Regions from separate parts of the Streptomyces sp. Sge12 genome, predicted to be linked through region 2. Evidence: riboswitches for the same ligand, from Rfam matches in the RefSeq annotation. Region 2 holds a riboswitch; the other holds the start of a gene.
The links. A riboswitch is a leader RNA that binds a small molecule or an ion and turns the genes downstream of it on or off. The one in region 2 is predicted to bind cobalamin.
Positions count from the first base shown of each region.

Region 1: another riboswitch for cobalamin. It lies ahead of B6R96_RS03685 (CoA-acylating methylmalonate-semialdehyde dehydrogenase); the one in region 2 lies ahead of B6R96_RS12420 (ribonucleoside-diphosphate reductase subunit alpha).

Region 1 is NZ_CP020555.1:788,154-793,224, reverse strand. Features, by position in the region: gene B6R96_RS03695 (short-chain fatty acyl-CoA regulator family protein) at 1-1,329, shown strand, start outside; gene B6R96_RS03690 (cobalamin-binding protein) at 1,367-2,281, opposite strand; cobalamin riboswitch at 2,365-2,543, shown strand; gene B6R96_RS03685 (CoA-acylating methylmalonate-semialdehyde dehydrogenase) at 2,772-4,271, shown strand; gene B6R96_RS03680 (acyl-CoA dehydrogenase family protein) at 4,268-5,071, shown strand, end outside.
Region 2 is NZ_CP020555.1:2,875,906-2,880,976, forward strand. Features, by position in the region: gene B6R96_RS12405 (carbon starvation CstA family protein) at 1-345, shown strand, start outside; gene B6R96_RS12410 (CstA-like transporter-associated (seleno)protein) at 342-539, shown strand; gene B6R96_RS12415 (GNAT family N-acetyltransferase) at 640-1,137, shown strand; cobalamin riboswitch at 1,189-1,310, shown strand; gene B6R96_RS12420 (ribonucleoside-diphosphate reductase subunit alpha) at 1,454-3,832, shown strand; gene B6R96_RS12425 (ribonucleotide-diphosphate reductase subunit beta) at 3,832-4,848, shown strand; gene B6R96_RS12430 (hypothetical protein) at 4,936-5,071, opposite strand, start outside.

The DNA.
Region 1 (5,071 bases), 2.1 Mb from region 2:
CTGGCGATCTCGCCGAGCTACCTGAACCAGATGGAGCACGACTCCCGTCCGCTGACCGTGCCCGTCCTGCTGCGGCTCACCGAGGCCTTCGGCGTCGACCCGGGCTTCTTCTCGGAACGCGACACCAGCCGCCTGGTCGCGGACCTGCGCGAGGCGCTGGCCGGCGAGGTCGCCGAGGCCCGGGTCTCGGCCTCGGACCTGGCGGAGCTGGCGTCCCGGATGCCCGCCGTCGCCCGGGTGCTCCTCGACCTCGGCCGGCGCAGCCAGCTCCTCGCCGAGCGGCTGGCCGGAGCGGACGGCGACCGGGAAGGGCTGCCGGGGGCCGGCGGGCCGCGCTCCGCGCACGAGGAGATCCGGGAGTTCTTCTACCGCCGCCAGAACTACCTCCACGAGATCGATCTCGCCGCCGAGGAGTTGGCCCGCGCCATCCGGATCCGGCCCGGGGAGGTCGTCCGCGCCCTGTCGGCGCGCCTGGCCGACCGGCACGGCGTCCGCGTGGCCGCCGACTCCGAGCGGCTCCACCACTACGACGACTCCGCCCGCGTGCTGCACCTGTCGGCCGGGCTGCGGCCGGGCCAGCAGGCGTTCCGGATGGCGACCCAACTCGCGCTCCTGGAGCACGCCGACGAGCTGGACCGGCTCGCGTCGGAGGATTTCGCAGCCGGATCCACCGCCCACGGGCTGGCCCGGATCGGTATCGCCAACTACTTCGCCGCCGCGCTGATCCTCCCGTACACGGCGTTCCACGCTGCCGCGGAGGAATTCCGCTACGACATCGAACGGCTCACCGACCGGTTCGGCCTGGGCTACGAGACGGTCTGCCACCGCCTCAGCACCCTGCAACGTCCCAGGCTGCGCGGGGTCCCCTTCTCGTTCGTCCGGGTGGACCGGGCGGGCAACATGTCCAAGCGGCAGTCCGCCACCGGATTCCACTTCTCGCGTGCCGGTGGCACCTGCCCGCTGTGGAACGTCTATGAGGCGTTCGCCGCCCCCGGCCGCATCCACGTCCAGGTCGCCGCCATGCCCGACGGGCAGCGCCACCTGTGGACCGCCCGCGCCGTCACCCGCCACCGCGGCGGCTGGGGAGCCCCCGGCAAGACCTTCGCCATCGGCCTGGGCTGCGAGATCCGGCACGCCTCCCGGCTCGTCTACTCGGACGGCCTCGACCTGGACAACACGGCGGCCGCCACTCCCATCGGCATGGGCTGCCGCCTCTGCGAACGCCTCGACTGCCCCCAGCGGGCCGTCCCGCCCCTCGGACGCCCGCTGGCCGTGGACGAGAACACCAGCACCTTCGTCCCGTACCAGGTCGCCGACCGCGCACCGTGACCCGATCGGCCGCGCGGCACACCGCGGCCCGCTCTCCTCAACCGAGCCGGAGGGCCTCCGCCGTGGTCACCGGCTCGTCGGCCCGGACCCCGTGCAGGACGTGGGCCAGGACCTCCGCGCCGCGCACGACGCGGGGGCCCGGGCGGTTGAAGTAGGCGGGACCGTCCAGCACCCACACCTCACCGGACCGCACCGCGGGCACGTCCTGCCACCCGGGCAGGGACGTCAGCAGTTCCCGCTCGCGCAGGGTGCGCTCCGGGCCGAACCCGCAGGGCATGACCAGCAGGACGTCCGGGCGGGCGGCCCGGACCGCCTCCCAGTCCATCGGCCGGGTGTGCTCGCCCGGGGCGGCGATCAGCGGCTCACCGCCCGCGCACCCGATCTGCTCCGGCACCCAGTGCCCGGCCGGCCAGAGCGGATCCAGCCACTCGATCGCCACCACGCGCGGTCGCGGCCGCCCCGCGGTGAGCGTGCGTACGGTGTCCAGCCGGGCGGCGAGCGCCTCCCGGCGGGCCCGCGCGTGATCCCGTACGCCGAGCAGCTCGCCCACCGTGACCAGGCAGTCCAGTACGTCGCCCAGGGTCCGCGGCTCCAGGCTGAGCACGCGGGGCCCGCCGTCCAGGACGCGCACCGCCCGGCTGACCCCCGCATAGGAGACGGCGCAGACGTCGCACAGGTCCTGGGTCAGGACGACCTCGGGAGCCAGGGCGCCGAGGGCGTCGGTGTCGAGGGTGTAGAGCGAGGAGCCGCTGTGCGCGGCGCCGCCGACCGCGTCGGAGATCTCCCGGCTGCTCAGGGTGTCCGACGAGAACTCGGCGGAGGTCACCACGGGCACACCGGCCACGTGCTCCGGGGGCCAGTCGCACTCGTGCGTGCGGCCCACCAGGTCGGCGGCCAGGCCGAGCTCCGCCACGATGTCGGTGGCCGCGGGAAGCAGCGAAACGATGCGCATTCCTCGACTGTAGGCCCTGGTCCGGGGGCTTTTCACACGTCCGCGCCACGGCGGGGGTGGACTTACTAGGACGTCCAACTATATCTTCGTCGCAAGCCCGCGGTGCAGGGAAGCCGGTGTGAATCCGGCGCGGTCCCGCCACTGTGACCGGGAAGTGCGTTCTTCAGCAGTACAGGCCACTGACGGAAACCATCCGCCGGGAAGGCCGGAGAGCGCGCGATGATCCGGGAGTCAGGATACCGGCCGTGGGGTGTTCCGTGTTGTCCACGAGGATGGAGCAGACACGCATGGCACCGGTACGTGACCACGGCCCGGGTGATCCGGCGGAGTACCCGAACGGCGGCGCCCTGTCCCCGCGTTCGTGACTCGACGAGGGCGCCCCCAGCCCTCCCCTGTCCCGCGGCCGAGCCCGCGGTGCGCACCCCGATCGGTGCCGCACCGCTCCTGCGCCGCGCCTTCCTCGGATCTCACCTGACGAGAGCAGGCTTCGATGGTCCGCGAACTCACCCATTTCATCGGCGGAAAGCACACGACCGGCACGTCCGGGCTCTTCACCGACGTGTACGACCCCAACACCGGTACGGTCCAGGCCCGGGTCCCCCTGGCGGGCCGCGCCGACACCGAGGCGGCGATCGCCGACGCCGAGGAGGCCCAGCAGGAATGGGGCCAGTGGAACCCGCAGCGGCGCGCCCGCGTCATGCTGCGCTTCCTCCAGCTCGTCGAGGGCGAACGCGACGCTTTGGCCCGGCTGTTGTCCTCCGAGCACGGCAAGACCATCGCCGATGCCCACGGCGACCTGCAACGCGGCCTGGAGGTCGTGGAGTTCGCCGCCGGTGTCCCGCACCTGCTGAAGGGCGAGTTCACCGACAACGCGGGCACCGGGATCGATGTGCACTCGCTGCGCTCGCCGCTGGGCGTGGTCGCCGGGATCACCCCCTTCAACTTCCCCGCGATGATCCCCCTGTGGCAGGCCGCGCCCGCGCTGGCCTGCGGCAACTCCTTCATCCTGAAGCCCTCCGAACGCGACCCCTCCGTACCGCTGCGCCTCGCCGAGCTGTTCCTGGAGGCCGGCCTGCCGCCGGGCGTGCTCAACGTGGTCAACGGGGGCAAGGAGGCCGTCGACACCCTCCTGGAGGACCCGCGCGTGCAGGCCCTCGGTTTCGTCGGATCCACCCCGATCGCCGCGCACATCTACGCCACCGCCGCCGCCCACGGCAAGCGCGCCCAGTGCTTCGGCGGCGCCAAGAACCACATGATCGTGATGCCCGACGCCGACCTCGACCAGGCCGTGGAGGCCCTCATCGGCGCCGGCTACGGCTCCGCGGGCGAGCGCTGCATGGCCATCGCCGTCGCCGTCCCCGTCGGCGAGGAGACCGCGAACGCCCTGGTGGCCAAGTTGACGGCGCGCATCGCCACCCTGCGCGTGGGGCGCTCCGACGACCCCGAGGCCGAGTTCGGGCCGCTGGTCAGCCGGGACGCACTCGACCGGGTGAACCGCTACGTCGGCATCGGAGCCACCGAGGGCGCCGAACTCGTCGTCGACGGGCGCGGGTTCACCCTGCCCGGGCACGAGAACGGCTATTTCGCCGGAGCCACCCTCTTCGACCGGGTGACCCCGCAGATGCGGATCTACCGCGAGGAGATCTTCGGCCCGGTGCTCTGCGTCGTACGGGCCGCCGACTACGAGGAGGCCCTGCGGCTGCCCACCGAGCACCCGTACGGCAACGGCGTGGCCATCTTCACCCGCGACGGGGACACCGCCCGCGACTTCACCCGCCGGGTGGGTGCCGGCATGGTCGGCGTCAACGTGCCGATCCCCGTGCCCGTCGCCTACCACACCTTCGGCGGCTGGAAGCGGTCCGGCTTCGGCGACCTGAACCAGCACGGCCCCGACTCCATCCGCTTCTTCACCCGCACCAAGACCGTCACCTCGCGCTGGCCCTCCGGGGCCAAGGAGGGCGCGAGCTTCACCATCCCGACGATGGGATGAGCGCCGTGACCACCCTCACCGAGGACCAGCTCGCCCTCGCCGAGGTCACCCTCGACTTCGCCCAGGAACACCTCGCACCCCACGCCGTCGCCTGGGACCGCGACAAGCACTTCCCCGTCGACGTGATCCGGCGGGCCGCCGCCCTCGGCCTCGGCGGGGTCTACGTCCGCGAGGAGCACGGAGGTTCCGGACTCGGCCGGGCCGACGGCGTCCTCGTCTTCGAGACCCTCGCCACCGGATGCCCGTCCATTGCCGGGTACCTCTCCATCCACAACATGGTCGCCTGGATGGTCGACCGGTACGGGGACCCGGCCCAGCGCCGCCGCTGGCTGCCCGGCCTGTGCACGGCCGACACGCTCGGCAGCTACTGCCTCACCGAGCCCGGCGCCGGCTCCGACGCGGGCGCCCTGCGCACGCGCGCCGAACGGGATGGCGACCACTACGTCCTGACCGGCGTCAAGCAGTTCATCTCCGGCGCCGGGGCCGCGGGCGTGTACGTCGTCATGGCCCGCACCGCGGAGGTGGGCCCCCGGGGGATCTCCGCGTTCGTCGTCGAGCGGGACGACCCCGGGGTCTCCTTCGGCGCCAACGAGCGGAAGATGGGCTGGAACGCCCAGCCCACCCGCCAGGTCGTCCTCGACGGGGTGCGCCTGCCCGCCGACCGGCGGCTCGGCGCCGAGGGCGACGGCTTCCGCATCGCCATGAACGGCCTCAACGGCGGCCGGCTCGGTATCGCCGCCTGCTCGCTCGGCGGTGCGCGCAGCGCCCTGGACCGCAGCCTCGCGTACCTCGCCGACCGG
Region 2 (5,071 bases):
TTCTTCGCCCAGCGCGACAAGTACCAGGCGGGCATCGACGCCGACAAGGTGCTGGCGCCGGCCAAGAACATGGACGACATGCACACCGTGGTCACCAACGCCACGGTCGACGGCGTGCTCTGCGCCTTCTTCGCCGTCCTGATCATCGTGGTCCTCGCGGACGCCGCCCGGACCTGCCTGAAGGCCGTCCGCGACCCGGGATCGGCGACCCTCTCCGAGGTCCCGTGGACCGAGTCGAAGATCGTCGCCCCGGCCGGGCTGATCGCGACCGCCGAGGAGCGGGCGGAGCTCGCCACGGCCGGCCCCGAGGCGGGCGGCGGACACGTCAAGGAGCCGGTGGCGTGAGCGCCGTACGGAGCGCGCTGGCGAAGGCGCGGTTCTACGTACGGGAGTTCTCGGGGGAGGCCGCCTACGACCGGTACGTGGCCCACGCCCGCTCCCACGACCCGGACGCGGAGGTCCTCACCCGCCGCGCCTTCGAACGCGCCCGTACGGACGCCCGCGAGGCGGACCCCCGCGAGGGCTTCCGCTGCTGCTGAGCCGCCCCGCACACCGAAGGCCCCGCCGGACACCTCCGGCGGGGCCTTCGCCGGGTCCGCGCCCGCCGCCGGCGCCGACCCGTCCTGCACACTCGAGCGCATGGACATGGTGATCAGAACGGCGGTGCCCGCCGACTATGCGGAGCTGGGCGGGATCACGGCGCAGGCCTACCTCGCCGACGGGCATCTGGACTTCAACGAGGACGACGCCTACCTGAACGTGCTGCGCGACGTGGCCGGCCGGGCCGCCCTGGCCGAGGTGCTCGTCGCCGAGCGGGACGGGCGGGTGCTGGGCGGGGTGACCTTCGCCGCCCCCGGCAGCCCGCTCGCCGACATCGCCGCCCCCGACGAGGCGGAGTTCCGGATGCTCGCGGTGGCCCACGCGGCGCGCGGGCAGGGCGCCGGCGAGGCTCTGGTGCGGGCCTGCATCGAACGGGCGCGGGCCGTCGAGGGGGTCACGGGCATCGTGCTCTCCACCCAGCGCAGCATGGCCGGCGCCCACCGGATCTACTCCCGACTGGGCTTCGTACGCACGCCGGAGCGGGACTGGGCGCCGATCGAAGGCCTGACACTCCTGACGTATCGACTCAAGCTGTAGCCACGCCGACACTACATGTGGGGGTTGCCGCATCGGGCCGCCCCCACATGTATGCTCATGCCTGCTGTCGCCGCAGGGGAATCCGGTGGGAATCCGGAACTGTCCCGCAACGGTATGAAGTGTCCGACATCCGGACGCCAAGTCCGATGACCTGCCGACAGCGCGCCCGGCTCGACCGAACCGGGTGCCGACACGTCCGGGCCTCGCGGTTGGGCCGGTGGACGCCATGCGGGGCAAGCGTTCCTGTCGCGCCCGCATGCGCCCGCTCGCGCCCCGCTCCGCCGATGACCGGGCCGAGCGAGGGAGAGCTCCCGCCGTGACCATCGCGCCTTCCGCACCGCGCGCCGAGTCCACTTCTGGCGACAACACCGAGGGCCCGGGGGCCACGCTGCTGCGTACCCTCACCGAACTGACGGCGGACCTCCCCGACACCGACCCCGGCCGGGTCGCGGCCTCCGCGCTGCGCGGCCGCAGCTCCGCCGCCGACGACGCCGAACTGCGCGGGCTGGCCACGGAGGCCGCCGCCGGTCTGATCTCCGAGGACCCGGCCTACTCCCGGCTCGCCGCCCGCCTGCTGACGCTGGCCGTGCGCGACGAGGCCGCGAGCCAGGGCTCCACCTCCTTCTCGGCCTCCGTCGAGGTCGGCCACCGCGAGGGCCTCATCGCCGACCGCACGGCCGAGTTCGTGCGCACCCACGCGAGCCGCCTGGACTCGCTCGTCGAGCTCACCCTCGCCGAGGGCGCCGACGACCGCTTCGGCTTCTTCGGCCTGCGCACCCTGCACAGCCGCTACCTGCTGCGCCACCCGATCACCCGTCAGGTCATCGAGACCCCGCAGTACTTCATGCTGCGCGTGGCCTGCGGCCTCGCGGCGGACGACAGCGTGCAGGCCGTGGAGGAAGTGGCCTCGCTGTACCGGCTGATGAGCCGTCTGGACTACCTGCCGTCCTCCCCGACGCTCTTCAACTCCGGCACCCGGCACCCGCAGATGTCCTCCTGCTACCTGCTGGACTCCCCGCTGGACGAGCTCGACTCGATCTACGACCGCTACCACCAGGTGGCCCGGCTCTCCAAGCACGCCGGCGGCATCGGCCTCTCGTACTCCCGCATCCGCGCCCGCGGTTCGCTGATCCGCGGCACCAACGGCCACTCCAACGGCATCGTGCCGTTCCTGAAGACCCTCGACGCCTCCGTCGCCGCCGTGAACCAGGGCGGCCGCCGCAAGGGTGCCGCCGCCGTCTACCTGGAGACCTGGCACGCGGACATCGAGGAGTTCCTGGAGCTCCGCGACAACACCGGTGAGGACCAGCGCCGTACGCACAACCTGAACCTCGCCCACTGGGTGCCGGACGAGTTCATGCGCCGCGTGAACGCCGACGCCGAGTGGTCGCTGTTCTCCCCGGCCGACGTGCCCGAGCTGGTCGACCTGTGGGGCGACGCGTTCGACGCCGCCTACCGCAAGGCCGAGGCGGACGGCCTGGCCCGCAAGACGATGCCCGCCCGCGACCTGTACGGCCGGATGATGCGCACCCTCGCGCAGACCGGCCAGGGCTGGATGACCTTCAAGGACGCCTCCAACCGCACGGCGAACCAGACCGCCGAGCCGGGCACCGTCGTGCACTCCTCGAACCTGTGCACCGAGATCATCGAGGTCACCAACGACGGCGAGACGGCCGTCTGCAACCTCGGCTCGGTCAACCTGGGCGCCTTCGTCGTGGACGGCGAGATCGACTGGGAGCGGATCGACGAGACCGTCCGCACCGCCGTCACCTTCCTCGACCGCGTGGTGGACATCAACTTCTACCCGACCGAGCAGGCCGGCCGTTCCAACGCCCGCTGGCGCCCGGTGGGCCTGGGCGCGATGGGCCTCCAGGACGTCTTCTTCAAGCTGAAGCTGCCCTTCGACTCCCCCGAGGCGAAGGCCCTGTCCACCAAGCTCTCCGAGCGCATCATGCTGGCCGCCTACGAGGCCTCGTGCGACCTGGCCGAGCGCAGCGGCCCGCTGCCGGCCTGGGAGCAGACCCGCACCGCCCGCGGTGTCCTGCACCCGGACCACTACGACGTCGAGCTGAACTGGCCGGAGCGCTGGGAGGCGCTGCGCGCCCGCGTCGCCGAGACCGGCATGCGCAACTCCCTGCTCCTCGCCATCGCCCCGACGGCGACGATCGCCTCGATCGCCGGCGTGTACGAGTGCATCGAGCCGCAGGTCTCCAACCTCTTCAAGCGCGAGACGCTCAGCGGTGAGTTCCTCCAGGTGAACGGCTACCTGGTGGAGGAGCTGAAGCAGCTCGGCGTGTGGGACGCCCAGACCCGCGAGGCGCTGCGCGAGTCCTCCGGCTCGGTCCAGGGCTTCAGCTGGATCCCGGCCGAGGTGCGCGAGCTGTACCGCACGGCGTGGGAGATCCCGCAGCGCGGCCTGATCGACATGGCGGCGGCCCGTACGCCGTTCCTGGACCAGTCGCAGTCGCTGAACCTGTTCCTGGAGACGCCCACCATCGGCAAGCTCAGCTCGATGTACGCGTACGCCTGGAAGCAGGGGCTGAAGACCACGTACTACCTGCGCTCGCGCCCGGCGACGAAGATCGCCCGGGCCGCGCAGGCGGCCACCCCCGTCGAGCTGCCGCAGGCGGTCGCCGACGCCGAGGCGCTGGCCTGCTCCCTTGAGAACCCCGAGTCCTGCGAGGCCTGCCAGTAATGAGCTCCAACGACAACAAGAACCTCCTGGACCCGGGCTTCGAGCTCACGCTCCGCCCGATGCGCTACCCGGACTTCTACGAGCGCTACCGGGACGCGATCAAGAACACCTGGACCGTCGAGGAGGTCGACCTCCACTCGGACGTCGCCGACCTGGCGAAGCTGACGCCCTCCGAGCAGCACATGATCGGCCGGCTGGTCGCGTTCTTCGCGACGGGCGACTCGATCGTCTCCAACAACCTGGTGCTGACGCTCTACAAGCACATCAACTCCCCGGAGGCGCGCCTGTACCTGTCGCGCCAGCTGTTCGAGGAGGCCGTGCACGTCCAGTTCTATCTGACGCTGCTCGACACCTACCTGCCCGACCCGGACGACCGTGCGGCCGCCTTCGACGCGGTCGAGGAGATCCCGTCCATCCGCGAGAAGGCGCAGTTCTGCTTCAAGTGGATGGACTCGGTCGAGAAGATCGACCGGCTGGAGACGGCCGCGGACCGCCGCCGCTTCCTGCTGAACCTGATCTGCTTCGCCGCGTGCATCGAGGGCCTGTTCTTCTACGGCGCCTTCGCGTACGTGTACTGGTTCCGCTCGCGCGGTCTGCTGCACGGCCTGGCCACCGGCACCAACTGGGTGTTCCGTGACGAGACCATGCACATGAACTTCGCGTTCGAGGTCGTGGACACGGTCCGCAAGGAGGAGCCGGAGCTCTTCGACGACGCTCTCCAGCAGCAGGTCACCGACATGCTGAAGGAGGCCGTGGAGGCGGAGCTGCAGTTCGGCCGCGACCTGTGCGGTGACGGCCTGCCGGGCATGAACACCGAGTCGATGCGCGAGTACCTGGAGTGCGTCGCGGACCAGCGCCTGGTGCGTCTCGGGTTCCCGCCGGTGTACGGCTCGCAGAACCCGTTCTCCTTCATGGAGCTCCAGGGTGTGCAGGAGCTGACGAACTTCTTCGAGCGCCGCCCGTCGGCCTACCAGGTCGCGGTCGAGGGCACGGTCGACCTGGACGAGGACTTCTAGGGGTTCCAGGGGTTCCAGGGGTTCCAGGACTCACCGGGGAGCCGGGATGCGGAGGGATCCGTGTCCCGGCTTCTCGCGTTCCCGGGTTCAGTGGATGACGGGGCCCAGGTGCCACCCGCCGGGGCGGCGCGGGGTGGGCGGCAGGCCGCCCGAGCGCTGGCGGGGCAGCCACACCAGTCGGGTGGCGACGGCCCGCAGCTGCCGGTCGATGCGCCGGTCGCGC